2 regions of the Paenibacillus sp. J22P59 genome follow, and region 1 is predicted to be linked to the other one. Evidence: a T-box and tRNA genes for the amino acid it is inferred to sense, from the RefSeq annotation. Region 1 holds a T-box; the other holds one or more tRNA genes.
The links. A T-box is a leader RNA that pairs with one kind of tRNA and senses whether it is charged. The one in region 1 lies ahead of AC50YO_RS20815 (valine--tRNA ligase), so its partner is inferred to be a tRNA-Val.

Region 1 (15,347 bases):
AGGACGAGCAGGCAATGGAGTGGTTAAGGGAAGGACGGATTCATGCCGTTACGTTCACCAGCTCCTCTACCGTTACGAATTTGCTGGAACTGCTGAAGCGCGAGGGTATTGACGATCCGGCCGAAGCTCTCTCAGGTGCGGTTATGGCGAGCATCGGCCCATTAACGACCAAGACGGCAAGGGAAGCTGGGCTTAACATTGCGATTGAGCCCAAGGAAGCGACAATTGAGGCGTTGGTCGAGGCCCTTGTCCAGCATCAAGCGGTTAAGCGCGGATTAGCGTAGACAGTATAACCAAGCAGTATTAGGACAATGGTTATGTGCAATTTCAAGTTGATTTGACGTACCAGTAAAGCAGCTATCGGATACAGCGAAAATTTGCTAATGCATAATTTTTTAGGAGGAATTGTTAATGACCTTTCCAATAGTGAGACATCGCCGACTTCGTCATACAGCGGGCATTCGCAGCTTAGTGCGTGAAACCGTATTGACGGTTAATGATTTCATCTACCCGATCTTTGTCACGCATGGTGTGAACGTGAAGGAAGAGATCAGCTCTATGCCAGGGGTATACCATTTCTCATTGGATGTGCTCGAGGCGGAAATCCGTGAAATAACGGCGCTTGGCATTCAGTCGATCATGCTGTTTGGTGTACCTGAGCATAAGGATGCGATAGGGACTTCTGCCTATGATTCCAATGGAATTGTGCAGCAAGCGACTCGTGCGATTAAGCAATGGGTGCCAGAGCTTATCGTTATGGCTGATACCTGCCTATGCCAATTCACCGATCATGGCCATTGCGGCATTATTCATCAGCATGAAGCAACAGGGAGAGCGGAAGTGGATAATGATGCCTCCTTGGAAGCATTGGTACGTACTGCGGTATCGCAAGCGGAGGCAGGCGCAGATGTGATTGCTCCGTCGAATATGATGGATGGCTTCGTAGCTGCGATTCGTGAGGGATTAGATGAAGCAGGCTTTACGCATATTCCGATTTTGTCCTACTCTGTCAAATATGCTTCGGCTTTCTATGGACCTTTCCGCGAGGCTGCTCATTCGGCGCCGCAATTCGGCGACCGCAAAACGTATCAGATGGATCCGGCCAATGTACGCGAAGCGCTTCGTGAAGCAGATTCTGATGTGCTTGAAGGTGCAGACATGCTGATGGTGAAGCCTGCTCTTGCTTATCTTGACGTTGTGCGTCAGTTGAAGGAGCATTTTGATCTGCCAGTGGTAGCGTATAATGTGAGCGGAGAATATTCGATGGTCAAAGCAGCAGCAGGTAACGGCTGGATTGATGAGCGCGGAGTTGTGCTGGAGACTCTTACAGGCATGAAGCGAGCGGGTGCTGATCTGATCATTACTTATCATGCGAAGGATGCTTCGCGTTGGCTGAAAGGGGAGCATTAAGATCATGAGTGAGCAACCACGTCAAAGACAGGACGAGAAGTCCAGGGCAGCTTTTGCAAGAGCGAAGCAGGTTCTTCCGGGCGGCGTTAACAGCCCTGTTCGTGCTTTCAAATCAGTAGGGTTAAATCCTGTGTATATGGAACGCGGCCAAGGCAGCCGAGTATATGATATTGATGGGAACAGCTACATTGATTATGTTGCTTCCTGGGGACCGCTCATTATGGGGCATGCACATCCGGAAGTGGTTGAAGCGATTATACGAACTGCTGAGAAAGGCACCAGCTTTGGTGCCCCTACGGAATTAGAGACGTTAATGGCAGAGCTTGTCGTTGAACGCGTTCCTTCTGTAGATGTTGTGCGGATGGTTAATTCAGGAACAGAGGCAACGATGAGCGCTCTGCGTCTTGCGCGCGGCTATACGAAGCGGAGCAAGATTTTGAAGTTCGAAGGCTCCTATCATGGTCATGCGGATAGCCTGCTGATCAAAGCCGGTTCAGGCGTAGCTACGTTAGGCTTGCCAGACAGTCCGGGCGTGCCGGAAGGCGTTGCTTCTCAGACAATTACAGTTCCATATAACGATATAGAATCTGTGAAGCTGGCTTTTGAGAAATTCGGTGAGGAAATTGCTTGTGTAATCGTCGAGCCAATTGCTGGAAATATGGGCGTTGTTCCGCCGCTGCCGGGCTTTCTTGAAGGGCTTCGTCAAGTAACGGAGGCTTACGGTAGCATCCTTATTTTTGATGAGGTAATGACGGGCTTCCGGGTTAACTATCATTGTGCCCAAGGCTTGTACGGCGTAACACCTGACCTAACCTGCTTCGGAAAAGTAATCGGAGGCGGTCTGCCAGTCGGTGCGTATGGGGGCAAGCGTGAGCTTATGGAAATGATTGCGCCGAGCGGGCCGATCTACCAAGCTGGTACTTTGTCGGGTAATCCGCTGGCGATGGCAGCAGGCTACACCACTTTGAAATTGCTGACGCCAGAAACCTACGAGCTTCTGGAGCGCCAAGCGGTTCGATTGCAGCGTGGATTTGAGGCGAATGCCCAAAAACATGGGATTGCAAGCACGATTAATCGTGTCGGCTCCATGGTATGTCCATTCTTTACGGATACTTTTGTTATCAACTTCGAAACGGCGAAGACAGCAGATTTGGAGCGTTTCAAAGCTTACTTCTCCAACATGCTCGACCTTGGCATCAGCGTGGCACCGTCCCAATTCGAGGGCATGTTCGTGTCCGCGGTTCATACGAACGAGGACATTGATGCGACGATAGCTGCTCACGACACGGCATTAAGCCGATTGTAATTCGCAGCCTATAGTTATGATTACAGCAGGCGCTGCAAGGTAACGATTCCGATTACTGCAGCTCCTGCTCTTTTTTTGGAACGTATGCAAGCATTCAAGGAGGTGTTGTTACATGCCAATGTATCAGTATATACGTTCAGGCGAGTGGCTGGAGCTGGAAGTATCTCAAGTTCCTCTTGCCTCGACCGCAGCAACAAGCTCTGAACAGCAATTGGATTTCCCTCCGGCCGGCAGTCATCCGCATCTTGTGCGGCAATGGCTGCTGGCTCATTCTTTATTTCCTGCAAAATGGATTAATCGGTTGTTTTCTATAGGCGGTATTCAATGGGAAGGGGGGAAATTGCGGTTTTTGGCATTTCCCAAGGCTGATCCAGCAATAGATTCTCTTTATCAAAAAGCGAAGTCTTCAACACTGGCAGTTCTTCCGGCGGTTCTATATGAGGATGACTTTTGCATGATCCTTAATAAGCCGGCGGGAATGGCTGTACATGAATCCCACCCTGGACATAGAGGCACACTTGATGAAGCAGCAGCCTGCCATCTTCTGCAGCATGGCGATCCCCTCCCGGTTAGACATATTCATCGGCTTGACGACGATACGTCAGGTCCCGTGTTATTTGCGAAGAATGACTTGGCCCAGTGGAGACTAGATGAAGCGATGCGCAGCAAAGAGATCGAACGTTATTATGTTGCTGTTGTAGAAGGGCGTCTGTCGCAGCGGAAGGGTACAATTAATGCGCCCATTAGCAAGGATAGGCATCATTCCTCCCGCCGTAGGGCAGGAGGGAGCGGCGAGACGGCTATTACACATTACGAGACAGTAGAGACCTATCAGAATGCCTCTCTCGTACGCTTGCAGCTAGAGACAGGCAGAACGCATCAAATCAGAGTTCATATGAGCTACTTGGGCTACCCGCTCATCGGAGATCAGCTCTATGGCGGCAATGCTCGCCTGCTGTCTCATCAAGCGCTGCATGGTGAAAAATTAACTTTTGTCCATCCTTGGACGCAGGAGCTTACGGAAGTAATCGCTCCTCCGCCATTATGGCTGCCGGTTTTGCTGGACAAGCTTCGTTGCCGTACAAAATGATAGGCATGCTCCTCCCTGACTCGCCATATAGTTAATAGTGAATGTAACTTTAGACCAAGCATTCACAATTGGAAGGGAGGACAAAGCGTGACGGATCAAACGAAGGGCTTGCGCTTTGACGTGTATGAGCGCGTACATTTGCCAGATGAAGTTACCGCTATTGATGAGCTGGAAGAAATAGAGCTTGTTCCCCGCATTCAAGTCATCGAGCAGGGGGATCATGCTGTACTTAGAGGTCAATTGCTGTTAAGCGGGGTCTATAGGGGACAGAACAATGCAGCAGAGCTGCAGACGCTGGAGCATTGGATACCCGTGGAAATTACGCTACCGCTCAATCGGATTTCACGTCTGGACGATATTTCGGTGGAGATTGATAACTTTGACGTGGATCTGCTCTCATCGCGAACGCTCAACATTACGGGGGTATTATCTCTGCGTGGAATTCTGGTAGAGCCGTTGCCGGATACGGAAGAGGCATGGAGGGAAGAGCCAATTACTGTCGTGCATCAGCGGGAAAGCCTTGGCGATGAGGAAGGCGAGTCTAGTGCAGAGAACCAGTCTTTTAATACACATGAGAGTGAGTTTTATGCTGAACGGTTGGATGAAGAGGAGTTCTCGCTGATTGAGGAGGAACCGACTGAGGAAGAGGAAGCTGCGGTCACCATTTCTGCCTCACCTCGGGATGGAGGCTGGTCAGCCTCACAATGGTTCAATACGAATCAAGCAGAACAGGCACAGCCTGTCATTCAAGAAGGGCAAGCCCAAGAGAGCAACCTGCAAGCAGAGCGGGAAGTTACTTATGCCTCGCAGCAGGAAAGCGAAGATGGCTGGCTAACCTCGGTACAGAATTATGAAGAGCAGAATTCATCAGAAGCAGGAGCGCTTGCTTTGCAGGAAGCAGAGAATGACCGCGAGGAGAACTGGCAGTTTCATTCTTCTGAAGCGCAGCCTGCTCCGGAAGCTGAGAAGCCGGAATTGCGTATTGGCCTAGGCTCTAAGCAGCCCGAGGCAGATGCGGCGCAAGCACCTAATGTGGGACTGGTCACGTTGCTCCAGACGAGTAAGCGTGAGCAGGCAGCTAGGCATGCGGCCGAGCAAATAGCGGCAGAGCAAGCCGAACAATTGACGAAGGCATCATCCGGTGATGAGATCGAATGGAAGAATTTGTTCTTGGGCAAACGATCAGAGGATAATGAATTCCGCAAAATTCGTGTCTGTATCGTGCAAAAGGACGAGACGCTTGATGCCATAGCCGTTCGCTACAGCCTGAATCCACGTGAAATCCTGTTGTACAACAGTCTTAATGAAGCGACCGTTGAAGAAGGCCAATTGTTGTATATCCCATAATAAAAAACGATGGGCTGCCCAAAAGTAGAGAAATCTACTTAGGGGCAGTCCTGTTTTTATAGGCAGCAATGAGGCAAACTCACAAATGTATGAGACAAGGTATTCATCATCGCAGTGGGATGCTGGGGGAAGCGGCGGTGTATGAGGTGAACCTCACTCCTCAGGAGGCTAGGCTCATGAGGGATGAAGTTAGCCTCATAGAATGGTTATCATGCAGATGAGCCGGCAGTATAGATGAGGATAGCCGTACAGAAGAATGAGGTTATCGGTGCTTCGCAGTTGAATACGGTCACTAGTATCCTCCCGACCTGCAGTGTTGGCTTATTTCGACAGTAAAAGTTGACTTTCACTAGCTGGTTGGATAAGATATTGTATATCTGTGTTAATATCGACGTTGAAGGGGAAGGGTTCGCAGCCAAGCCGTCAGAGAGTGGAGCTGTTACGCTGAGAGGTTCCGCGGGAAGTTACTGCGATCGGTCACCCTGGAGTTGCTAGGATGAAGCGGGATGAGTCTCGTTATTTCTAGCCGGCCACAGCCGTTATCTGTTTGAGTGCCGTGCTTAAATTTTGCACGGAACAAAGGTGGTACCACGGAAGCTAACCTTTCGTCCTTTGCTATAAGGGCGATAGGTTTTTTTTTGTATTTAACAAGATGTTTTCGTACTAATTTTAGGAGGATGTAACCTATGTCTGAGAACCAATCGACACCCGTAATGCCAACGACTTATGATCCAAAGGCTGCCGAGCAAAAGTGGTATGACTTTTGGACGAAGGGACAATTTTTCAAGGCGGGCAATCGCCCTGATGCCCCCACTTATACGATCGTTATTCCTCCTCCTAACGTAACGGGAATGCTACATATCGGGCATGCGCTTGATTTTACGCTGCAGGATATTCTCGTTCGTGCCAAGCGGATGCAAGGCTTTGATACGCTTTGGCTGCCGGGAACGGACCATGCAGGAATCGCTACACAGACCAAGGTTGAGCAGAAGCTGCGCGAGCAGGGAGTTTCTCGATATGATCTGGGCAGAGAAGCATTCCTCGAGAAGGTATGGGAATGGAAGGATCAATATGCAGATACAATTCGTGACCAATGGGCCAAAATGGGCTTGTCGCTCGATTACTCTCGCGAGCGCTTTACACTAGATGAAGGATTGTCTCAATCCGTACGTGAAGTATTCGTACGTTTATATGAGAAGGGGCTAATCTATCGCGGTAAAAAAATCATTAACTGGGACCCGGTTGCCCGTACTGCGTTATCTGATATTGAAGTAGAACATAAAGAAATAAACGGTCATTTGTACCATTTGCAATATACATTGAAGGACGGCAGCGGTTCTATAACGGTAGCTACTACTCGTCCAGAGACGATGCTGGGCGATTCAGCTGTAGCCGTGCATCCCGAGGATGAGAGATACAAGCACCTTATTGGGCAAATGATCGTTCTGCCGGTTGTAGGTCGCGAAATCCCTATTATAGCGGATGATTATGTAGATAAGGAATTCGGTTCGGGAGCGGTGAAAATTACGCCTGCACATGATCCGAATGACTTTGAGATGGGACTTCGTCACGATTTGCCGCAAATCATCGTTATGGATGAGACGGGAACGATGAATGACCAAGCGGGGCCTTATGAAGGTCTTGATCGTGCAGAGTGCCGGAAGCGTCTTGTGAAGGATCTCCAAGAGCAAGGCGTATGCATTCGGATTGAAGATCATGTTCATCAGGTAGGGCACAGCGAGCGCAGTGGAGCGGTTGTTGAGCCTTACTTGTCGACGCAATGGTTCGTAGCGATGAAGCCATTGGCGGAGAGAGCTATCGAAGCGCAGAAATCAGGCAATGGCGTTCAATTCGTGCCGGACCGTTTCGAGAAAATTTATTTGCATTGGATTGAGAATGTCCGCGATTGGTGTATTTCTCGTCAGCTCTGGTGGGGCCATCGCATTCCAGCTTGGTACTGCGAAGCTTGCGGAGAGATGCATGTAGCACGTGAAGATATTCAGGCATGTCCAGCTTGCGGAAGCACTTCCTTGTCTCAAGATAATGATGTGCTTGATACTTGGTTCAGCTCGGCACTATGGCCATTCTCTACGCTCGGTTGGCCGGAGGAGACAGAAGACTTCAAACGCTTCTATCCCACTGCGGTACTCGTAACGGGCTACGATATCATTTATTTCTGGGTAGCTCGCATGATCTTTACGGCACTGGAATTTACAGATCAAAAGCCATTCAAGGATGTATTGATCCATGGTCTCGTGCGTGATTCTGAGGGCCGCAAAATGTCCAAATCCCTTGGCAATGGCGTTGACCCGCTTGAAGTGATTGAAAAGTATGGCGCAGATGCAATGCGCTATATGATCTCGACAGGCAGTACGCCAGGTCAGGATCTTCGTTTCCGTTGGGAAAAGGTCGAGCAGGCACGCAACTTTGCGAATAAGATTTGGAATGCATCCCGCTTTGCCCTGATGAACCTAGAGGGCTTTGAGGCATCTGATATCGACATCAAAGGGGATCTGGGCACAGCAGATCGCTGGATTCTCCATCGCCTGAACGAAACGGTTCGCGATGTGACTCGTTTAATTGACGGCTATGAATTCGGAGAAACAGGCCGAGTGCTCTACAATTTCATATGGGATGATCTCTGTGACTGGTATATTGAATTTGCGAAGCTGAATTTGTACGGCAGCGACGAGCAGGCCAAACGCGCAACGCAATCCGTGCTTGCCTATGTGCTGGATCGTACGCAGCGCCTAATTCATCCGTTCATGCCATATATCAGTGAAGAAATATGGCAGCATCTTCCGCATGAGGGTGATACGATTACTTTGGCTGCATGGCCAGTATACGACGAGTCGCTTGAAGCACAAGATGCGGTGAAGGAAATGGAACTGCTGATGGAGATCATTCGTTCGGTTCGTAATGTACGAGCGGAAGTGAATGTGCCGATGAGCAAAAAAATCGAGCTGTTGGTTAAGCCGTCCGGCGAATGGGAAGCGATGATTCTTACTCGTAATGAAGAGTTTATTAGACGCTTCTGTGGTACATCCAAGCTTGAGACAGGCGTTCAGCTTAGTGCGCCGGACAAGGCAATGACAGCGATCGTTACTGGAGCGGAGCTTTATTTGCCGCTTGCAGGACTGCTGGATATTACACAAGAAATCGCTCGTCTGGAAAAAGAGCTTGCTACTCTGAATGCTGAAGTAGAGCGGGTAGAGAAGAAGCTGGGCAATGAAGGCTTCGTCGCGAAGGCTCCTGCTAAGGTTATTGAAGAAGAGCGGGCTAAGATGAATGATTATGCAGATAAACGTGACAAGGTATTAGCTAGAATCGCGGAATTGCGCGGATAACGTTCACATGGAAGAAGGACTAGGGAAATGAATGCTAACGGAATTGAGCAGGAACGAAGCAATGAGCTTCGTTCCTACACTGAGGCAGTTGATTGGATCAATGGGCTGATTCCATTCGGTATCCGTCCAGGCTTGGAACGTATTGAGAAGCTGCTTGATCTGCTAAAAAACCCGCACAGAAGACTGAAATTTATTCATGTAGCCGGAACGAATGGCAAAGGCTCTACCTGTGCTTATTTAACCCAGGTATTGAATAAAGCAGGCTATGATGTAGGTACGTTTACTTCACCTTATATTACGAAGTTCACGAACCGATTCCAATATAATGGCGAGGATATAGAAGAAGAAACCCTGCTTCGACTCGCCAATGTGCTGAAGCCGGAGGTGGAGGCTATTGCCTCTACTGAACTTGGTTCACCGACTATGTTCGAAGTATCTACTGCATTGGCTATACTATACTATGCTACTGTTACGTATCCCGATTATGTAGTCTGGGAGACAGGGCTTGGCGGTCGTCTGGATGTTACGAATGTCGTAACACCTGTCATCTCTGTTATAACGAATGTAGGGCATGACCATATGGATCGTCTTGGTGATACATTAGCTGCTGTAGCTGCTGAGAAGGCTGGGATTATTAAGTCAGGCGTTCCTGTCGTAAGCGCAGTGACGCAGCCTGAGGTAATCGAAGTCATCAAGCAGACGGCAGCGGCTAAGAAAAGCACGCTCTATTTGCTGGGCGAGCAATTCTCGATCACGGAGCTGTCTACGCAGGAGGACGAACAGACTTTCCGCTTCGATGGTCTATTCCGTTCGATAGATCCGTTGTCGATTACGCTTAATGGCGCACATCAACGAATGAATGCAGCAGTCGCTGTCATGACGCTAGAAGTATTGCGTCAATATTATGCTCTTATCGTGGAGGATGATGTGCTGGTCGAGGGCCTTCGACAGGCAGCATGGCCTGGCAGGCTTGAAATGGTAGCCCGTTCCCCTCGTCTTCTGCTGGATGGAGCACATAACCCGGAGGGTGCAGAGACATTGGCAGCTGCACTTAAAACAACGTATAAGTACGATCGGTTGCATCTTATGATGGGGATGCTGGAGAATAAGAATCATCGGGATGTCCTCAAGCATATACTACCAATAGTGGATACACTTATTGTGACCGAGCCTGACTTCCGCAATAAATTGAAGGCTGAAGCATTTGCTGCTCTTATTCAGGATGAGACGCCAGAGGGGGCATCCTTCGAGCTCATTGTTGAACCAGATTGGCAAGCAGCTCTTCATAAATTACAGCAAATTACCGGGGAAACAGACCTTGGGGTTGTGACTGGAACGCTTTATTTAATAGCTGACGTTCGCTCCCGCATATTGTACAACTCGGATTCTGAAAAAGGTTGGTGAGCCGTCTTTGAACACAGCAGAGCACGTTCATTTTATTGGAATTGGCGGTTACGGGATGAGTGCCATAGCCCGCGTCATGCTGGAAATGGGATATAGAGTAACCGGCTCGGATGTAGCGCGCCAGGAACTAACAGAGAAGCTCGCAGCTAATGGAGCTGAGATTTTTATCGGGCATGAAGCAGACCATGTGAAGGGTGCCGATCTTGTTGTTTATTCGACAGCTCTGTCACAGGACAATGTGGAGCGCAAGGCGGCTGAAGCCCTTAATATTCCTGTGCTTCATCGTGCCCAAATGCTGGCCAGATTAATGAATGCCGGCAAAGGCGTCGCAGTAGCGGGAGCGCATGGCAAAACGACGACCTCTTCGATGATCGCTCTAGTCATGGAAAATTGCGATGCAGATCCAACCTATATTATTGGTGGAGAAATCGTTAATGTCGGGACGAATGCGAAGGCGGGTAAAGGGGAGTATGTCGTAGCAGAAGCTGATGAGAGCGACGGTTCTTTCTTGCAATATCATCCGAGTATTGCGATTGTTACGAATATCGAGCCGGATCATCTGGAGAACTATGATGGAGATTTCGGCAAGCTGAAGGCGGCTTACGTTACCTTCTTGTCACAGGTGAAGCAGGATGGCAAAGCGATCGTATGTATCGATGACGAGACGATTGCCGAGCTTGTGCCGCAGATGGATAGTGATACGATCGCGAAGCTCATTACTTATGGTATCGATCAAGACGCTGAGTACCAGGCTGATGAAATTACACTCGGTGATCGCAAGGTATCCTTCGTTATGAAGCATAACGGTGTGCCGCTAGGTACAGTGCGACTGTCCGTTCCCGGCAAGCATAATGTATATAACGCGATGGCGACTATTATTACTTGTCTGGAAGCGGGCTTGTCCTTCGAGCAAGTCTCTGAGGCGATTCATGGGTTCATCGGGGCGAAGCGCAGATTCCAAGTGCTTGGCGAGGTGAATGATATTCTTGTTATTGATGACTACGCTCATCATCCGACGGAGATTCAAGCTACGATTAGTGCAGCTAAGGCCACAGGCAAACGTATTATAGCCGTGTTCCAGCCGCAGCGCTATACGCGTACCTTTTTCCTGCTCGAGCAATTCAGCCGTGCTTTTTCAGAAGCGGATGAGGTTATTATAACAGACATCTATTCACCAGCAGGCGAGCAGCAGATCGAGGGAGTGCATTCACGCAGGCTAGTAGAGATGATTCAGACCAATAGTAATTCGAATACCTTCTATATCCCGAACAAAGAAGAGGTGCTGGAGCATCTGAAAGCTAAGGTTGTTCCTGGTGATCTCGTTATTACGATGGGAGCAGGGGATATTTGGAAAGTGGCCGATGGGCTCGCTAAAACGTTAAAAGCACAAAACTAATAGCGACGGTACAGCCGCTATCAGTTAAATTAAAAACGAGAAGGAGCAGATATTAGTTCTGTTCCTTTTCGTTTTTTTTAATTCGCATACTGTTTTTCTCAACGAATAATGGGGGAAAAAACAGCATGCGAATTGTTACTGTTGCTAACTAATGCTAAGCCGCGAGGTAAGGAGCGTTCTAGGAATCCTTACTTGGAGTCGCGTAACTGGTTTTCTGCAGTCTTTTTTTGTTTTGCAGATTTGAAAATGTGGAATCGGGCATGTGAAAAAAGGGGGGAGCTACAAAGCCTCATAATTCAGTGAGCCCAGCCTCATTCCTACGACTATCTTAGATAGCATTCCAAGCATTCTATGAGTCCAGCCTCATAGCTCGAGAACCTAGCCTCCTGAGGAATGAGGTTAGCCTCATACATTCCAACTTCGCGAGCCAATCTCCATAATTATAGGTGTGTAGCCTCACATATATGTGATCTTGCTTCATAGCAGCGAACCATTCTCTTAGCTTGAACTCCTCTTAGCCCGATGCTCATTCCTCACTGTAAGCAGCAGCGACAAACTTCCTAATTGCTGATCAACTAGGATTGGCGACAATTCACATAAGAGAAAAAAGCTCTTTTCAATTCCTTTAGAAAATTTAATGAAGAGCTAGCAGGAACCCGATAATTTGAGATCAACTATTCTGCAGTCCCTTTCGTTTGCAGTTACTTCAAATGTTTCCTGTCTATCGGGCTCATAAATCTCTTAATTGTCTCATAGAGTAGTAGTAGATGAATGGGACAAGGAGAGAAGGCTATGAATTCAAAAAACAGGATTACGTATCGTTTTGACCGCAATGGACAGACCGTTCAGGAGCACAATTCTGCGGATGAAAAGCTTCAAATATCAGAGAGGCAGCCTAAGCAGCCTAATCCATCCCGCAAATCTAGTGAAACTGCTGATCAGCTTCCCCAGTCTAATGTGGTGCCGTTATATCCTGGGCATAAGAATCAATATACAGTAAGTGAATTCAGTCCATGGAACAGTCCGTTCCAGGAGGATGTAGGGGCGCTAGAGCAGCTTATACGTGACACCGAGGAGAAGCCGGAGAGAATGGAAACGGCATTTGCCGAAAAAAAGTCATCCTTTATTCCGCCGAAGCAGATTGCTCCTGTTATAGAAGATCAGCCTGGGCCGTTGTACGAGCAGCCTGAGGATGACATTATTTCACCTACTATGGCCCAGCATCGGATTATACCAGTCAAACCATACACTGTTCCTCCTTCATGGTTAAAAGTATTTCTGTCGGTGGCCGGTGCGCTTGCTACGGGGGCTGTATTCGGCTATGTATTGCTTACTTTATTCACAGGATCAACGATGAAGCTGGATAATAGGACGATAGAAGTTGGGGCAACGGCTCAAACGGGTAATAATAAGGATGAGGGTGCGATAGCTGAGAAGCCAGGAGCAGCAGCGGGAGAGGCGGCTGGCAAAGATCCTGACCAGCTGGCAACAGCGGGGCCCGTAGTAAGCCTCTCCGTACAGAGTCAAACTTACCATATGCTTCAATATGGCGTATTTAGCAATGCAGAAGGAAGAGATGCGGCGATTGCTGAGCTTAATGATAAAGGGCTGGCTGCTGCCGGCCTGACGATGGCGGAGGATTATCGCGTATATGCGGGGATGGCCGGAGATCGCAGCCGGGCGGTTGCCCTTAGCAAGATGCTGCCAGATGTATTGCTGTATGTGAAGCAAATTAATGTAGAGGCTCCTAAGAAGATACCGTTTGGAGGAAAGGCTTCTGTAGCTGAGAGCTTCTTCAACCAGACGAATGAGCTGATTGACATGCTTGATGAATTAACACTGACACAGCTGGAGCAGCCTAGCTTATCTCCTCTAGGTGGCGCAGCTGCGGGTAGCTGGAAGCAAAAGCATCAAAAATGGACAGTTAATGTAAAAAGTATGCAGGATGGCATGGAGAATGAAGCCGGAAAAGCCTTTCTCATAAAATTAATCCAGTCGATGAATACGGCTGCGAAATCGTTAACAGAATACGATAAAAAGCCGTCAGAATCTCATTTGTGGGCTGTTCAGAGCGCATTGATGGAATCTATCCTGACGCAAAAAGAATGGTTTGAGTCGATCAGCACGTTGTAAACGAAAACGATCCTAAGTATAATAGATACAGGTGTCAATAAATGGCGAGAGGCGTTGAATAATGAAGAAAAACGGCTGGATTTTATTGCTTTTTCTCGTATTGGGCTTATTGGCTGGTGCACTTGTTGCACGGTGGCTAGAGCCGATTACCGGAATCTCCTTCCTGACCAAAACGATTCAAGCGTCCTGGTCTCCCGCCATTGATCTTTATGCACTCTCTTTCGATATGACAGTGAACGTTAATATCAGCTTATTCAGCATTATTGGAGCAGTACTTGCAATCTGGTTATATCGTAAAGTATAGGTCGCGCGTCATAGCGGGCGAGGAAACGAAGGAGACGAAACGTCCGTTGGGAAACTATGATTCTATAACCACTAATACACAACCGATTAGCCAGCTGGTGCTGGCATCATCGTCACCGCGCCGGAAGGAACTGGTTGCATCGCTCGGCCTCTCCTTGCCGGTTTATATTTTGTCCTCCGATGTGGATGAGACGGTTCCAGATAACTGGTCCCCGTCTCATATTGTTGAGCAGCTGAGCTTGCGCAAAGCGAATGCTACTATCGCTATGCTGAAGGAGCAGGAGGCACAAGCTTCTCTTGTGATTGCTGCAGATACAATCGTTGTCGTCGACGGACAAGTATTAGGCAAGCCTATGGATCGAGCCGATGCATTCAAGATGGTAAGGAGCTTGCAGGGGAGAGCACATGAGGTTTATACAGGTGTTGCTTGCGTGCAGGCTGAGAACGGCAAGGCTGTTGTTGCACATCGGAAAACAATCGTCCATATGAAGCCTCTTACGGATGAGCAGATCGAGCGTTATATTGCAACTGGTGAGTCGGACGACAAAGCAGGGGCGTATGGCATTCAAGGCTATGGTGCTATTCTTGTTGAACGCATTGAAGGCTGTTATTTCAATGTCGTTGGACTGCCGCTGTCTTTATTAGCTGATATGTTGGCAGACTATCATATTCATGTTTTTTGATCCCTATGGATGAAATAGCGTCATGAAATACACAATAGTTGGAAATAACACATACAGCTGTATCTAATAAGAATGTAAAAGGCAGGGATAGACATGGAGACGCAAGGCAACGCATTGCGTAATGTCCCCCAAGAAGAACGACCAAGAGAACGCATGCTGCAATATGGGGCCGAAGCGCTTAGCCACACGGAACTGCTTGCTATTCTGCTGCGTACGGGTACGAAGCAGGAATCCGCAGTGCATTTAGCTGGTAAAATTTTGAAGAAGTGCGGCAGCCTTCGCAATCTATTAGATATGAGCATGGACGAGTTAACCTCGATCAGAGGGATAGGCGAGGCCAAAGCGATTCAGCTGCGTGCTGGGATTGAGCTTGGACGAAGAATTACACGTAGTAGATTAGGCGATATTGTAACCGTCAGAAGACCTCAAGATGCCGCTGATTATGTAATGGATGAGCTTCAGCACTTGAAAAAGGAACATTTTGTCTGCCTGTTTCTGAATACGAAGAACCATATTATTGCCCGGGAAACATTGTCTGTGGGAACGCTGAGCGCTTCCCTTGTTCATCCGCGTGAAGTTTTTCGTGCCGCAATGAAATGCAGCAGTGCTTCTCTGATTTGCGCACATAATCATCCTAGTGGAGATCCGACCCCAAGCCCAGAAGATATTTCCTTAACGAAGCGTTTAGTCGAAGCGGGAGAGCTAATAGGCATCGAGGTGCTCGATCATGTCATTATCGGGGATGGAAGGTTTATCAGTTTGAAGGAACATGGCTACATGTAATATAATAAAAGGGATTGTCGCATTTAGAAGGGAGCATTAACATGTTTGGTAGTTTCTCGAAAGATTTAGGAATTGATTTGGGCACTGCGAATACGCTTGTATTCGTCAAAGGAAAAGGAATTGTAGTGAGGGAACCATCGGTGGT
Region 2 (15,347 bases), on a different contig from region 1:
TATAAGAGTTATTGCAAGGCACATAGCAGATACAATAAATGCAAACTTCTTTTTCATAATATTCACCCCCTAACAAGGGAACTTGTACATGGATAATATTACTATATAAGTATAATTTGCATCAACTTTTATTTTAGTAGAGATAGATCTGAGGTGATGATTTGAATTTTGAAAATACAGTTCGTTACCAAGCAAAAAAGAACGGAATTCACATAAAGAAACATCGAAACAGTGGAATAACTGCAACTCATCCAGATGGAGAAATGAACCATCTTGTTGACTGGAAACACGCTTTTTACGTTTTGTTTCGATAAACACCGTTTGAATAATGAAGATCATGAGGAGGAAATAAGGCCATGGAAAAATTGAAAATCTTGAACAGTATGCATGTAGTTGATTCCGCAGCATGCGGTGGGGAATTGGAGAGTGTGTATGTTATTGATAACGAACACAATCGAGAGATGCTCAGGCTGCTAGGTATGCCGAAAACAGAAATAGACGATATGACCTCCGATGAAGATGTGGAGGGTTTGATTGATATATCAGGATTTGGGTTTGAATATGGAGGCGCGAAATGGTTCGAGCAAAACATTGACCCAGCAGGAGCTTGGCTAGACTATGTGCCAGAGCATGCCCCGAATTGGGCAAAGTGACGGCGATGGATGAATAAGGAAATATATGGGGGGATTCAAAATGAGTGATGAATATTCTCGAGGTTATGCCGCTGGTCTAAGAGAATTAGATCACGGATACTCATTCGCGGAAATGGAACGAATCAAAGGAGAAGCAGCCCTGCTGCGAGGTGCGTTGGAAGAAATCAAAAATCGGGCTGACTCAATACAGGCATACGGTATCCGCGATGTCCTCAACAAGCTTTCTCTGATTCATTTGCACAGGCAAGGACGATTGACGAATGGCATGAAGATTACGGCGATGTATTGTGGTGGGCATTTCCTATTGATGAACCACTGTATTGTGGATCTCCGTTGGCTGATAACTGGCCGGACTACCACACGCATTGGACTCCGAATATCATACCGGATCAGCCGAGTAGTTAGACGGACAGTTTGAATATTAAAGACCATAACGAGCATTCCCTCGCTATGGTCAACTAATTCTTAATATTACTGATCATTTCGTAGAACTTATAAATGAGGTAGACCACTAGAATTGCGAATCCAGAAATTAATATTTTCTCAACAGCATTTTTCCAGTGGAAGCCATTGTCTTTGTCAATGAAAAGTATAAATACAAAAAATAATAATATGGGACCGTACAGAATGAATTTTCTCATATGAACTCCGTTTTTTAATGTGATGGTAATATTTACGTTAAATAAATGGATATGTTTCGAATTTGAATACAGAGATACTTTAAGGCCCGCTCTCAAAAGAACGAGCCGCAGATCGAGATTACTTTATTATCTCGGCCCAAAAGTCTGTAAATATTTCGTTATTAGTTTGATAAAGTTCTTCCCGACTAATTAATTTCGCCATGGTTACCCATGCCACCTGATCTTCATTAAGCAGTTCAATCGGTATTATAATTTTTTTCATATTGCAAATCGCTCCAATTTTTTTAATTTATATTTTCCGAACAAAGATATAATACGTACTTCGTAAAGTATTTTTAACAATATTCAATGGCAGAAATACATGAGGAGGGACAAACGATGGGCTGTGCATCTGCTGGAAAATACGATGCTGATACAGGTAGGTATGGTTGCCAGGTAACGGGTGATGATTGTATTACCCAGATTCAAAAGCTTGCGCTGAACTCTACAACGAAGGGTCAGGCGCCGAACATGCCGAGGATGAAGACGAATAGGCCTGAATACGAAAGGACATAAATTGCTCTTTGCATATCGCTTGCTAAAATCATGCTAGTTTTGCAACCGATAGACGGGTAGGTCTGAATATTACAATTCAAGCTAACAGACGCATTCTGCGAATCTGGTAGGCCACTACTGCTCATAAACCGAACATATGATCTTATGTTATTCAAAATTTGAGAGGAGCAACAACAATGAAAACATTCGCAAGCGCAACAATCGAGGACATCAAATTAGGTAAAGCTGAGAAATTGACACTCACTATGGACGGGCTATCCGCCGATCAGCTCGAAACCCTTCGCAAGATTATGAAGCAAGGAAAGGCCTACATTATGTTCTCCAGCTCGCAGGCTGATATGATGATATCGAGGACTATGACAATGAACGAGCTGAGCAGCCTCGCGAAGGTGTTCGCGGAACAATTGCACCAGATGGGACTGTAAACGTGGAGGGCAACGTAGAACCGGATGAAGACGAAGGCCAGCAGTTAAGCTTTGGTGATGTTAATGAAGGATCGGAAGAGGACGCTCCAGATGATTCCGCTCAAGAAGGCCAATCTGAAGACAACGATCATGATGCGGAAAAATCCGATGCTGAGCATGAGGACGATGAACACCAGGAGGAGCAAGATGAGCAAGACGAGCAAGACGAGCAAGACGAGCCCGATCAAGAAGAAGATAATGACGATCTCGAAGAAGACGGCGAGGATCAGCAGTCGGGTGACGGAAATGACAAGTGGTAAGGTTCGGAAGAGCCCATTCCTCATAGCAGGCGTAGCATGCTGCATAGTGTTTTGGATATTAGTCGCATGGAGCATATTTAAACGGGAAGCCTGCATGACTGCGAGTTACAGCGATATGCCAAGGGGCAATACAGGTACGACAAGCGACCAGACAGGTGATATCGCAACGCGTAATGTTGATGCCCAGGATGCACGGAGGGCTTACTGTGAGCGTGTATAGAATGAGCGATTAACAGGCTGCCACGTATGGAGAAATTCCTGATTGAAAGGAGATATATGGCAGAGGACGCACCTTATATAACCGATCAAAAGGTATTCAACTTTGAGTTTCAGCCGCCGATCAGCCAGCCGAAGTATGCGGAATATCGCTGGAATGCTTTTATAAGCTGGCGCTGAATTTACGGCTGGCAGTGTTAATAGAATGTGAAGACTTGTAAACGTCTATGAAAAAGGAGAGTGAACAGGGTGGAAGATGAAATTGAAACAGACTGGGATAAATATCCGATGACATTGCGACCCAAGCATATACAACAGATTATGAAAATGGGACTGAAGAAAACATATGAGTTTTTGAACGATCCTCCCTTTCATGTCGCGAAGGCAGGTAGGGAATTATATATCAGTAAATTAGTTTTTAGGAATTGGTTAGAGGGAACATAGCTAAATGTTTTATCAGGAGTAGATAGCAAGGGCTTATAAGCGTTTGCTATTTTATTTATTCGTATCAAAAGTGGATTCGTATCAAATTCGTATCAACAGGTGGTTTTGAGGAAACTACAGTGACTTGTAAGATGATATAAAAAAGAAAAGAACCCTTATGTACCAAGGGTTCTCGGGAATTTAAGTATGGTAGGCTGGATGGGGATCGAACCCATGACCCCTACCCTGTCAAGGTAGTGCTCTCCCGCTGAGCTACCAGCCTTCAATGAAATATATAATATCACATGAATAATATAAAAATCAAGAATAATTTTTGGGGAAATTCAGTTCATTGATTAGTCTTATAAATAGTTAATGACATGGTGGATACATAAACATAATCAGCCATTCCTCCGCATAGGTGTAAAAGTACAGAAGTATACGCTCTCGATAGCAAGCTGGGTTATCCGATTCCTAATGAATTCTTGGAGCTGCGAAATACAAGGGGGAGATTGCTTGGCGGAGGAGTATGCTTATTTAGCACTTTGGCTATTAGGGTTATTTGGTATTGTTGGAACGGTATGCGGATATGTGGCACTGTTCGTTGTGAAAGATACTTTGGCCTATGATCAGCAGTTTGTATGGAGACGGAAGCTGGGATCTGATGGGACCAAAAAATAAGCAATACTGGCTAATATACGCATAGTCTTTTGAAATAATGGATAGGCTACCTGTTGAATATAGTGGAAGAGCCGGGTGAAGCTTCCTTGGCCTGCCAACAACAGACAGGGGAGTGAATCCAATTGAGTCCGAATGAGTATTCGAATGACCAAAGGGAACAAATCGTAGCGGTACAAAAGAACGGGGATGGAGACCTGACTTCGTTCAAAACATCATCTGGTCGCGTGCTTGATTATCAAACCGCATTGCAAGAGGTGCAAGCCGGTCATATCGCTGGCGTAAATGCATTCAAAGGGCGGGATGGAGAATTGTACATTCGTGGAGATGCGGATGGAGACCCGACGAATAATTTGGATCAGCTTCCACTCTTCTAGCATAAGCTGGAATGGAGCGAGCATTCGCAGTGCATGAGGCCTGTGAATGCTCGCTTCTTTCTATTAAAAGGTATAAGTGCGAAGCTCTTCTACGAATTGCATAGCACCAGTTCTGCCCTTATAATCCTCCATCGTATCGCCGTAATGCATAAGCCAAGTTTTTTCTTGAATGGCCGCAGGAAGTGTCAACAGCTCCTCTAGACTGGCATGCACAACCCCTGGCGCTTGCAGCTGGCAGTCATGGAATATGGTTTGAACGCCATGGTCAACTAGATCTTGCAGCAGCTCTCCATTGAACTTCATATCAGCAGAGTAGAAGAATTGCTTATTGAAAATGAACGAATAGCTGTCTTTCCCTTGAATATGATCCGTACGAATTAGCTGAACATTTAATCCCGGATGGATCTCAGTCTCCACGCCTTCCTCAAGCGGCCTGACCTCGAAGAAATCCTCTAATGCCATTAATGGCTCCTGTGTTAAGCCACCTCTTAGGGTCTGCTCCCACAAGGGCTCTACCAAGGTAGAGGCTATATAAAGAACAGGCTTCCTGCCGTAGAGAAACATCATCTGGAACGCATACTCCTCCAACCCCCCCACGTGATCGCCATGAATATGACTGATCAGTACCGCATCCAGCTCAGAGAAGGACCTGTCGGATTCATGCAAGGCTCTAGGAAGAGTAATGCCGCAATCAACGAGCAAACGGAAGCCATTAACCTCTATAAGAGCATTATTGTTATTATACTTTTTGGCAAAAGCACTGCCTGTTCCGAGCATCTGAATATTCAAAGGAGACCACCCGCCTAGAAAGTATTTTACGAATATATCCAATGTATCATAATTGTCAGTATCCGAACAAATGTAGATGCACATTCGCCCTTCCTTACATATAATGCGAGCAGCAGTATTCGGCAGGGAGGGGCAGAGCATTATGAGCAAAGGCAAAGGAAAAGCAACCAAGAAAAAAACGGTGACAAGCGACAGAAAGCAGTTCCATTACAAGCTGGTTTTATCCAGTACATGTCTTGCTTGCAAGACGCCATGTGAGAGAGGAATTAGCTATCGGGAACGGATGAGCGAGCCCGGTTCAGTAGGAAAAGGCGTTCCATGTATTCTCACTCGCACTTATGGTTAATAGGCTTATCATTTCCCGGGCAAGCGCAGCATTCAACAAGAAATGACACCAGCAATAGAAGAGACTTGTTAGCTTGTTTCCCAATTGAAAAAAAGTTTACGGATTAGCGCAACTTTGAGCAGCATGACGAGTATAACCTAGCATCCAGACAAACCGGATGGAGGGTATTCATCGATGAAGTTCAGAAAAGTAGCCACGCTGCTCCTCGTACTGTCATTATGTGGGGGGACATTATTGTTTGCGGATTCAGCATCACAAAAGGTGCGTGTCATCGTTAACAATAAAGAGTTGGATGAGAATGGCGTTATTATTGACAACAAAACCTACTTGCCGCTGCGGCAGGTTGTGGATGGCTTGCAAGCCATAGTGACCTGGGACAATCAGAGCAAAAAAGCGACTTTATATAAGCCTAATGTGCACATGATTTTGTTCCAAGACAAGAAGATGTTCGGAAGTGTAGACAAGGGCAGTCGGTATACGTTCACGTTGCTGTCGCAAATTGATAATTTAACGACAGATGTATCCTCTGTCAAAGTAACGATTACTGATCCGTCGGGCACCGAGAAGACGATCAAATCGGAGAATATCAATACGTCCAAGGATAACTTCTGGTACACAATTGATGATATTAAATATAATTTCGATCAGGGTGGCAAATACGTGGTCCGATTTTATATGAAAATTAACTCTTCCGATGATTGGTCAGTCGTGTCTGACAAGTATATTACCTCGCAATAAAATACGGCTGCACCCTTGATCCTGCGTAGAGGATACAAGGGTGTTTTCGTTTGACCGAAGTACATCCTCATGGTACGATACTTAGGTATGTATATTGAACTGAAATGGGGTAATCGCATGAGTGAGCATCAGCATGGGGAAGACTGCGGCTGCGGACATGACCACGAGCATGAAGAGAGTGTGTTCATAGTAACGGATGACGAGGGCCAGGATCGCGAAATGGTCATGGTGTATACGTTTGAATCAGAAGACAATGGGTACGCAGTTCTGCTGGACCGTAATGATCCAGAAGCGGACGGCGTTATTTTCCGTATTGAAGAAGAGAACGACGAAGCCTTTCTTGTTGGTATCGAAGATGACGCAGAGTGGGATCGCGTAACAGCGATCTACGAGGAAATTGCGCGTACAGAGAACGAAGCCAAAGGCGAGTAATCGCGGCAATAAGAAGCACCTGCCCAAGTGGATAGCGATGAGCTATACGATAAGGGCAGGTGCTCTTTTCTATTTGCGCGGATTATAATGAATCGTTCGACCATTGAATAGAATCAGCTCGGCTTGCAGTTGCTTCGCTATAAATTTGCATAATTCATTGGCCTTTGCTTTATCCCCATGAGTTGCTTCTTCCGGAAGAACAACCTGTATGCTGGAAGGGCCTTCTTCGCCGGTACCAAAAATAATGTACTTATATAGTGGATTCGTTCCTTGTAGGTAAAACCAACGATCATCCTGTCTATCTTCGATGGTGTAGGGAAAGGCAGCCTCCGCATAATCCCAATCCAACTGGCTGCCGGTAAGAGCAGTCTGGTCTCGGTAATGCAGCAGCTTTTCTTTTAACAGCGTGAGCGGCAGCTCGCTGACAGCGGACCCTTGCACAAGCTTGATGAAAGCGCTTTGACTCATTCATCCCACCTCCATCAACATCATAGCATGAGAGGTTCTTTCTTTACAATATGTGGGATAAATGATAAAAACGCCGATTGATAGCCCTTAAAAAGGGCCAGCAACTGGCGTTTTGCTTGAAAATTAGTAAATAGCGTTTTCTTCGACGATTACCTTGACGAATTGAATGCTGCGATCCTCTGGTCCTTTGACCGGCAGGCCCACCTCAACATGATCTACGATGTAATCAATGTTATTTTGCGAGATGACCTCTCCTGGCAGTAGAATAGGAATACCAGGGGGATAGACATAGATGAATTCGGCAATGATACGACCTGCGGATTCCTTGAAAGGCACCACCTCTGTCTCACCGTAGAAAGCATCCCGAGGAGTTAAGGAAAGCTGCGGAATATCAGGTATCTTCACAATAAGCTCGCGAGCTTCGGCTCCTTCATGGAAGGCATCGGACAGTCCTTGAAGAGCCTCCAGCAATTTATTGACGGAGTCCGAGGTATCACCTGGCGTAACTAGGCAAAGAATGTTATACATATCACTCATCTCGATTTCCACATTGTAGTGGTCTCGAAGCCAGTTTTCCGTCTCGTAGCCGGTAATGCCAAGATGTCTAACATGGACAGCGACCTTCGTTGGATCATAGTCATAGGTTGCTTCACCGCCTAGAATATCTTCACCAAAGCAGTAGAGGCCTTGAATTTGATTAATTCGCTCTCTTGCGGATTGAGCAAGGCTAATCGCGCGTTCCGCTATGGCATGTCCGTTCATCGCAAGGTTGCGTCTTGATGTATCAAGGGATGCCAGCAGGATGTAAGAGGTAGAGGTCGTCGTCAGCATACTGATGATCGTTTGTATGCGATGCGGGTTCACGCGTCCCTTGCGGACGTTGAGCACCGAGCTTTGCGTCATGGAGCCTCCTAGCTTGTGAACGCTGGTAGCCGCCATATCCGCTCCAGCTTGCATCGCTGACATAGGCAGCTTCTCATGGAAATGAATGAGAACGCCATGTGCTTCATCAACAAGGACTGGGATATCAAAGCTGTGTACCAGATCAACGATTTCCTTCAGATTGGCACAGAAGCCGTAATAGGTCGGGTTAATAACGAGAACAGCTTTGGCATCAGGATGCTTGTCCAGCGCTCGCTTGACGGATTGAGTCGTAATGCCGTGGTCAATACCAAGATTAGCATCTCTAGCCGGTGAGATAAACACAGGCCTTGCTCCGGCAAAAATAATAGCAGCCATGATCGATTTGTGAACGTTGCGCGGTACGATAATCTTATCGCCGGGCGCACATACGGTCAGAATCATAGTAATGATCGCGCCGCTCGTTCCTTGAACGGAGAAGTAGGTATAATCGGCACCGAATGCATCGGCTGCCAGCTGTTGTGCCTCTTCAATAACGCCGGTCGGCTGATGCAAGTCATCAAGCGGAGCTATATTGATAAGATCGATAGACAAAGCATTGTCACCGATAAATTCGCGAAATTCAGAATCGCTGCCGAGGCCTTTCTTGTGTCCGGGTATATGAAATTGAACCGGGTCGTTCTCCGCATGGCGGCGGAGCGCGGTGAAGAGCGGGGTTTTATTATGATCCATCGTTGTATATCCCTGCCTTTCGAATATCATCTAATATACATGTACAAACAAAGTTGAGTATAGCAAATACAAGTTGGAATGCAAGCGTCATTTTTAAAAAACAGGTCATTATTTTGTTCTTTATTTGTTCATAACTAAGCTGCAGCCTATTATGGTACGATAAAAGTTGGGGTGAAATGGATATGAAAGATAAACGAATATACTTAGTTAGCGCTATTCTTATGACGACGTTCATCGGGTTCGGGATTATCATTCCGGTTATGCCCGAGATCATTAAAGCGACCGATCCAGGCGGCCTTGAGAAGCATACAGGCCTCATGCTCGCCGTATACTCGGCAGTATCATTTATTCTCTCTCCTTATTGGGGAGGGCTGTCCGACCGAATAGGCAGACGGCCGATTATATTAGTTGGGGTAGTTGGGTTTTCGATTAGCTTCTTGCTGTTCGGGCTATCCTCCGGTAACTTGATGCTCATGTATTTATCACGTATTCTTGGCGGTTTGTTCTCTGGAGCGGTTACGTCGGTAATCGTGGCTTATGTCGCAGATATTACACCGAAGGAGCATCGGACGAAGGGAATGGCCTTTGTGGGCATGTCGATTGGTCTTGGCTTCACGTTCGGCCCTGCCTTTGGCGGGATGCTAAGTCTGGTCTCCTTAGAGACACCGTTCTATGTCGCTTCTGCCTTGGCAGCTATTACTTTCGTGTTGGCGATCACGAAGCTTAAGGAATCGCTGACGCCTGAGAATAGGCGCCAATCGTCAGAGCCGCGCATATCGCGCTGGTCAGCCTTTACCGGGCCGCTCAAATACTTATATGTACTTGCTTTTTTTGTGACCTTTACGCTTGCGGGACTCGAAGCAACGTTGCAAATTTTCGGGATGGTCCGTTTTGCTGTAACGCCGCTTCAAGTCGGTATCTTATTTTTCGTGTGCGGCCTTGTGGGCGCTTTGGTTCAAGGCGGTTTTGTACGCCGCAAAATTAAGAAGGGTGACGAGCCTAAGTATATAGCGATCGGGCTCATTATCTCAGCAATCGGCTTTTTTATGCTGCTGGGTGCGCATTCTTTATGGTGGGCAACGGCATCCCTCGCTGTATTCGGTATAGGGAATGCCTTGATTCGTCCATGCGTGACCTCGCTCATTACCCAAAAAACAACAGTAGGACAAGGTGTTGCTTCTGGACTAAGCTCTTCTATGGACAGCCTTGGACGTATCGCAGGACCTCTGTTCGGTACATTTTTATTTACGTTTAATCTAGGCTTGCCGTATGTGTCTGGAGGAGTGCTTTGTCTTGCGGCGTTGCTGCTGCTAGTCGGCTTCCGTCGTATGGACGTTCGGCTGTCACAGGAACAAACTGCGGTTGCAGGCAATAACGATTAACGATTAAAGTTCATATTTACCTTTAAAAGTGCTGGTAGAGGGAAATGATCCCTGTACCAGCACTTTTTTTGTTGCGGATAGAAATCTCTCGCTCCGACTCTAGTCGGAGCGAGTCTCCGACCATAGGCCAGAGCAAAGAGCGGTCTCCAGACGTTTTTGCAATACTTTTCCAAGCCTTATGCTTTATACAGGAAAACAAAGCAATCCGACAAGGAGAAGGAGCAGGGAAAAAATGAGTAGATTAACAGAATGGTCGTTCCGAAATAAGGCGGCCGTCATACTGATCGTCATCATGTCACTGGTTATGGGGGTTGTCAGCTATTTGAAGCTGCCGATGGAATTCCTTCCAGCGGCTGATAATCCGCAGGTCCGAGTGGTAACGATTGGACCAGGCCTGGACGCTAAGACGATGGAGAAGCTGGTTACTAATCCGATGGAGGAGGCGCTTTCCTTAATGACAGGGAAAAGCGGAATGTTCTCTACCTCGGGTAACGGATATGCAGAGCTTAATCTGAATTATGACTCGAAGACAAATATGAAGGAAGCGAAAGAGGAGGTGGAAAGAGCGCTCTCGCAGGTGCAGCTTCCAGCGGGCGTTATGAAACCGTTCGTCATTCAACAAAATACGTCGATGATTCCGATTTCGTGGGTGACCTTGACGTTCGCGGACGGCTTGAGTGAGCAAGCAAAAGAAATGAAGCTTAAGCAGGTGACAGCAGAGCTGCAAAAGTCTGAAGGGGCTGGCCTTGTCAGTGTTGTCGGTAAGTCGATAGCAACGATCCATGTTACTCCATTAGCTGACAAGCTCTCTGAGAAAGGGCTGCCGGTCCAGACGCTTATGGGCGTGCTGCAAGGTCGAGGGGTGGCAGCTTCTGTTGGGGAGCGCACAATCGAGGGAGCTTCCGCTAACATTAACGTTTACGATCAAATTCGTAATATAGAAACGCTCCGCAAGCTGCCTGTTGCATCTGGTGTTCGTCTGGAGGATGTCGCTAGCGTGGAGCTTGCCAAGGATCAAGAGAGCATCAACCGCATGAATGGCAAGGATGCCATTATATTTACAGTTTCCAAATCAGCGGAAGCAAATGCGGTAACGACAGGCAATCATATTGAAAAGACGGTGGAAAGATTAAATAAAGAAATAGAAGGGATTGATGCTGCTGTACTTCTTAGTACGTCAGAGTCTATCTCTTCCTCCGTCAATAGTATGCTGCGAGAAGTATTGCTAGGAGCTTTATTCGCGACAATTGTTATTCTATTATTCATGCGCAATATTAAGGCGACGATTATTACGATCGTATCCATTCCTTTGTCGCTCGGAATTACGTTGTATTTATTACAGCTATCAGGCGTATCTTTGAACATTATTACGCTTGGAGGGGTTGCAGTAGCAGTAGGCAGGCTGGTCGACGATAGTATCGTCGTGATCGAGAACATTTATCGAAGATTGCAGAAGGAGCCCTTCTCGATCCTCGTAATAACTGATGCGACAAAGGAAGTAGCCTCAGCGATTACTTCATCGACCTTGGTGACGGTTGCCGTATTTTTGCCAATGGGGCTGCTGCGTGGCTCTTTGCAATCGTTTTTGCTTCCATTTGCCCTCACGGTCGCTTACTCGCTGCTTGCCTCGCTGCTGGTCGCTCTGACTGTGGTGCCGCTGCTTAGTGCGATTCTGCTGCGCGGCACGAAGGAGAAGCCACATACAGGCTCCCGTATGTTTGAGTCCTTCATTCGCTGGAATTTGCAGCATAAATGGGTGCCGCTGCTCGTATCCATTGTCTTACTTGCGGGATCATTAGGGACTTATGCGGTAATGCCTAAGGGAGCGATGGATTCTTCCAGTGCAGAGAGCGTTAACGTGTCACTGCAATTTCCCAGCGATACGCCGCATGATGCAGTCGTAGAGGAAGGCATGAAGCTTGAATCTTATTTAACGGGGAACAAGGATGTAGAATGGGTGAATATGTCTCTGGGCAACAGCTCTGATATGGCGAAGTTTGGCGCAGTATCATCGCCAACGCTGGTTACTTATCTCGTAGACTTACATGAGAACGTGGATGCGGATGCATTCATGGAGGGTGTTAAAGCCCAGAAGAACCAGAAATACAATGCGGCGATTGATGTATATGCAATTGATTTGATGATGGGAGGCAGCTCCTCACAAGTCTATGTTGACGTGATAGGGGAAGATCCGGTCGAGCTGGCTGAAACTGCCGAGAAGCTGATTGCGGCAATTAAGCCGCTCGAAGGAGTAGTTAAGGTAAAGAGTAATCAAGAGGAGAAGAAGGCTGTCTATGCCTTTGAGGTGGATTCTACGCTTGCCAAGGGGCAAGAGATTGCCTCGCAGCTGCAAAGCTTGATCAATCCCGTTCCGCTGGGCTCAATCGAGATGGATGACCGTGCTACGCCAGTACTGCTTCAGCCTATCGTTCAACCGGATTCGGAAGCGGATCTGAAGCAACTGTTAGTAATGACGGAAGCGGGGCCTGTTGCCGTATCGAATGTAGCTAAGCTGGTCAGAACGGAAGAGCCAAGCCTGTATTACCATAAGGACGGCAAAGCTTATGTCCGTGTAGCTGCGGATGTAGAACCGAGCGAGCTGTCTGTTGTCGGCAATTTAATTACAAAGCAAGCTAATTCTCTACAGCTTCCTGATGGAGTAAGTGTGGCTGTGGGAGGCGCTTCTGCAGACCAGTCGAGTGATTTCGCTGATCTTGGCCTTACAGCTCTTATTTCCATTGGTATCGTGTATTTGATTATGGTGCTGGCATTTAAGACGCTTCGCGCACCTCTGGCTATTCTGTTCTCGCTGCCGCTCGCTGCGATTGGCGCTGTAATCGGACTCTTAATATCAGGAGTTACCCCGGATGTAACTGCGATGTTCGGAGCATTGATGCTAATTGGCATCGTTGTTACGAATGCTATCGTGCTGATTGATAGAGTTAAGCAGAACGAGGAGACGATGACGATAAGAGAGGCGTTGATTGAAGCGGCGTCGACACGTATGCGTCCGATCGTCATGACGGCAATAGCGACCGTCTCAGCCATGCTGCCGCTCGTATTCGGCTCCCATGAGTCAGGCAATATCGTATCGCAAGGCCTTGCTATTGTCGTCATTGGCGGATTGGTAGCAGCTACGCTGCTGACCTTGGTCATAGTCCCTTGCGTATACGAGCTGTTCTTCTTCCGCACTTCACGGAAGCAGCGCCACAACAGCAAGGAGAGTGAACGGATCAGTATGACTGAGGCTATGAATTAAAAGAAAGCTGCCGCCTTCCCTAACCGGGAGGCGGCAGCTTTCTTGCGTTTATTCGTAAGCCAGTCGATATAAAGGCATAAGCGTTGTGTAAGTTTCTTTAGCGTAGTTTAGAAGAGCGTCGCCATCGCTGAGCAGGAGATCGCCTGCAGGAACTTGTCGGCCGATCAAGAGCTCTGCTTTTTGCACATCGCGAAAGCGGATTAGCGCATTGGTAAAGTCCGCTCGCGACATTTCGCTCACAGCCATCGATTCTTTCTTCGTATGATCAAGTGATATCGCATAATCGCTTGGTATAGCGGCGATGAACTCATCAAGCCGATTCAGATAGGCGGAAGCAATTCGGGCTTTGTTCGGCGCTTCATAGATGAGTGCAAACCATAGGAAGAGATGATCATCGAACAAGCCAAGCTGAAAGTGAGGATGTGCTTTATACCCACGTTTGTTATTGCATATGGCAAGCCAAGTGTCTTTGGGTGGATTCACTGTGCGGCGGGCATGCCTCGCGATATGCAAGTACATTTCATTGCCCGCTTGAATCGCGAGGTCTCCCACTAATTGCTCGCCTATTGCACGGAACTTGGGCTGTATTCGCTGTTGAATGGCGGCCATCCGCTCTTCAAGCCCATCTATCTGAAAGGTATCGAAATCCGCCTGCTCGAATCCTGTAAAATGATTTACCTGTGTCGTTGTCATTTATGTTCACTCCTTATTTGTTCGGTCTGCTGGTTCAGTTATTAGGTAATTTCAAATAAAAGATAGCAATTTGCGTGCGGTCACGCAGCGCCAGCTTGTTCAATATTTCTGAAATATAATTTTTGATCGTGCCTTCACTCAGGTAGAGAGAGGCAGCGATCTCTTTATTGGATTGCCCGTCTGCGATATGGCGGACAATCTGCTGCTCGGCGTGGGTCAAGCCATAAGAAGCTAACGTATCGGCAGAGACAGCTGTACTCTCTATGGAATCTCCACGAGAGGGCTCAAGCATGCCGGCAAGCTTGCGGGCAATATCGGGATGGATAAGGAGTGAGCCTTCATGAACGGTTTTGATTCCGCTAATAATTCGGCTGGGCGACATATTCTTGAGCAGGTAGCCATTCGCCCCATTGCGAATCGCTTGTGCAATATAATCATCATCGTCAAAGGTGGTTAGAATTAAGACGGCTGGCGGAGTGCTTAGCTCTCGCAGCAGCTTGGTGCCTTCAACTCCATCGCATTCAGGCATGCGAATATCCATAAGCACCACATCGACAGGCGTATGGCTTACGAACTCGGCTGCTTCTCGTCCATTCTCGCAAATCCCTGCAACCTGCAGTTCATTGTCGAGCCCCAATATAAGCTGCATACTTTCCCGTATAAAAGGATCATCATCTACAATGAGCACGTTGATCATCGTTCCTAGCTCTCCTTGACGGCTGTTTCAGGCCATTGTGTATAGTCACCGAGCAGCGGCATTGTCGTTGTCACGGAAAATTGCTCCTCAGCGTTCCACTCCAACGTACCGCCAATCAGTGCGATTCGCTCTTTCATTCCTCGCATCCCGAGACCCGTCTCAATGATTGGTCCTGGAACAATGCCATTATTGGATACAGTCAAGGCAATAGTATCTTTCTGAAAGCTTAGAATGACGGATACGATAGTCGCATGGCCATGTCGGACTGCATTCGTAACAGCTTCCTGTGCATTCTTATAAAGAATGAATTCCAAGCTGGGATAGAGCGGGCGCGGAGGTCCCTGAATATCAAATTCGATTGCGATGCCCAGTGCTTCTCCTGCTTCGATAACTAATCGATCAAGCGCATATTTACGAGATTCGTTAGCGCTTGGAGGGGCCAGCTTGCGCACGGTTCGGCGCATAATCTCCATGCTATCTTGCAGCTGGTCACGAATTTGCAGCGTAATGGCATGCGCGCGGGTCGTATCGGAATCGAACACATGCAGAGCTGCTTCAGACATCATCTTGACACGGATTAGACGGTGACCGAGATCATCATGAATATCCTTAGCGATCCGATTGCGTTCCTCCGATTGTGCATATTGTTCGATTTGTGAAGCGTAATCAAGCAATCTGCGCCT

Region 2: it encodes a tRNA-Val, which carries the amino acid that the T-box ahead of AC50YO_RS20815 (valine--tRNA ligase) is inferred to sense. The anticodon was not compared.

The regions. Positions count from the first base shown of each region.
Region 1 is NZ_JBXENX010000013.1:90,372-105,718, reverse strand. It holds gene cobA (uroporphyrinogen-III C-methyltransferase) at 1-284, shown strand, start outside; gene hemB (porphobilinogen synthase) at 412-1,410, shown strand; gene hemL (glutamate-1-semialdehyde 2,1-aminomutase) at 1,415-2,716, shown strand; gene AC50YO_RS20825 (RluA family pseudouridine synthase) at 2,829-3,806, shown strand; gene AC50YO_RS20820 (LysM peptidoglycan-binding domain-containing protein) at 3,894-5,153, shown strand; T-box leader at 5,539-5,769, shown strand; gene AC50YO_RS20815 (valine--tRNA ligase) at 5,840-8,500, shown strand; gene AC50YO_RS20810 (bifunctional folylpolyglutamate synthase/dihydrofolate synthase) at 8,528-9,904, shown strand; gene murC (UDP-N-acetylmuramate--L-alanine ligase) at 9,912-11,300, shown strand; gene AC50YO_RS20800 (SPOR domain-containing protein) at 12,093-13,433, shown strand; gene AC50YO_RS20795 (DUF4321 domain-containing protein) at 13,495-13,737, shown strand; gene AC50YO_RS20790 (Maf family protein) at 13,784-14,419, shown strand; gene radC (RadC family protein) at 14,513-15,202, shown strand; gene AC50YO_RS20780 (rod shape-determining protein) at 15,244-15,347, shown strand, end outside.
Region 2 is NZ_JBXENX010000003.1:308,146-323,492, forward strand. It holds gene AC50YO_RS06730 (hypothetical protein) at 1-57, opposite strand, end outside; gene AC50YO_RS06735 (hypothetical protein) at 357-653, shown strand; gene AC50YO_RS06740 (hypothetical protein) at 694-1,071, shown strand; gene AC50YO_RS06745 (hypothetical protein) at 1,413-1,556, opposite strand; gene AC50YO_RS06750 (hypothetical protein) at 1,673-1,849, shown strand; gene AC50YO_RS06755 (hypothetical protein) at 2,026-2,274, shown strand; gene AC50YO_RS06760 (hypothetical protein) at 2,277-2,573, shown strand; gene AC50YO_RS06765 (hypothetical protein) at 2,461-2,793, shown strand; gene AC50YO_RS06770 (helix-turn-helix domain-containing protein) at 3,039-3,233, shown strand; tRNA gene AC50YO_RS06775 (tRNA-Val) at 3,421-3,495, opposite strand; gene AC50YO_RS06780 (hypothetical protein) at 3,588-3,893, shown strand; gene AC50YO_RS06785 (DUF3892 domain-containing protein) at 4,016-4,267, shown strand; gene AC50YO_RS06790 (MBL fold metallo-hydrolase) at 4,331-5,056, opposite strand; gene AC50YO_RS06795 (hypothetical protein) at 5,199-5,402, shown strand; gene AC50YO_RS06800 (stalk domain-containing protein) at 5,577-6,140, shown strand; gene AC50YO_RS06805 (DUF1292 domain-containing protein) at 6,258-6,572, shown strand; gene AC50YO_RS06810 (DUF1885 family protein) at 6,642-7,040, opposite strand; gene AC50YO_RS06815 (aminotransferase class I/II-fold pyridoxal phosphate-dependent enzyme) at 7,164-8,633, opposite strand; gene AC50YO_RS06820 (MFS transporter) at 8,816-10,015, shown strand; gene AC50YO_RS06825 (efflux RND transporter permease subunit) at 10,248-13,274, shown strand; gene AC50YO_RS06830 (YktB family protein) at 13,323-13,967, opposite strand; gene AC50YO_RS06835 (response regulator transcription factor) at 14,002-14,664, opposite strand; gene AC50YO_RS06840 (sensor histidine kinase) at 14,670-15,347, opposite strand, start outside.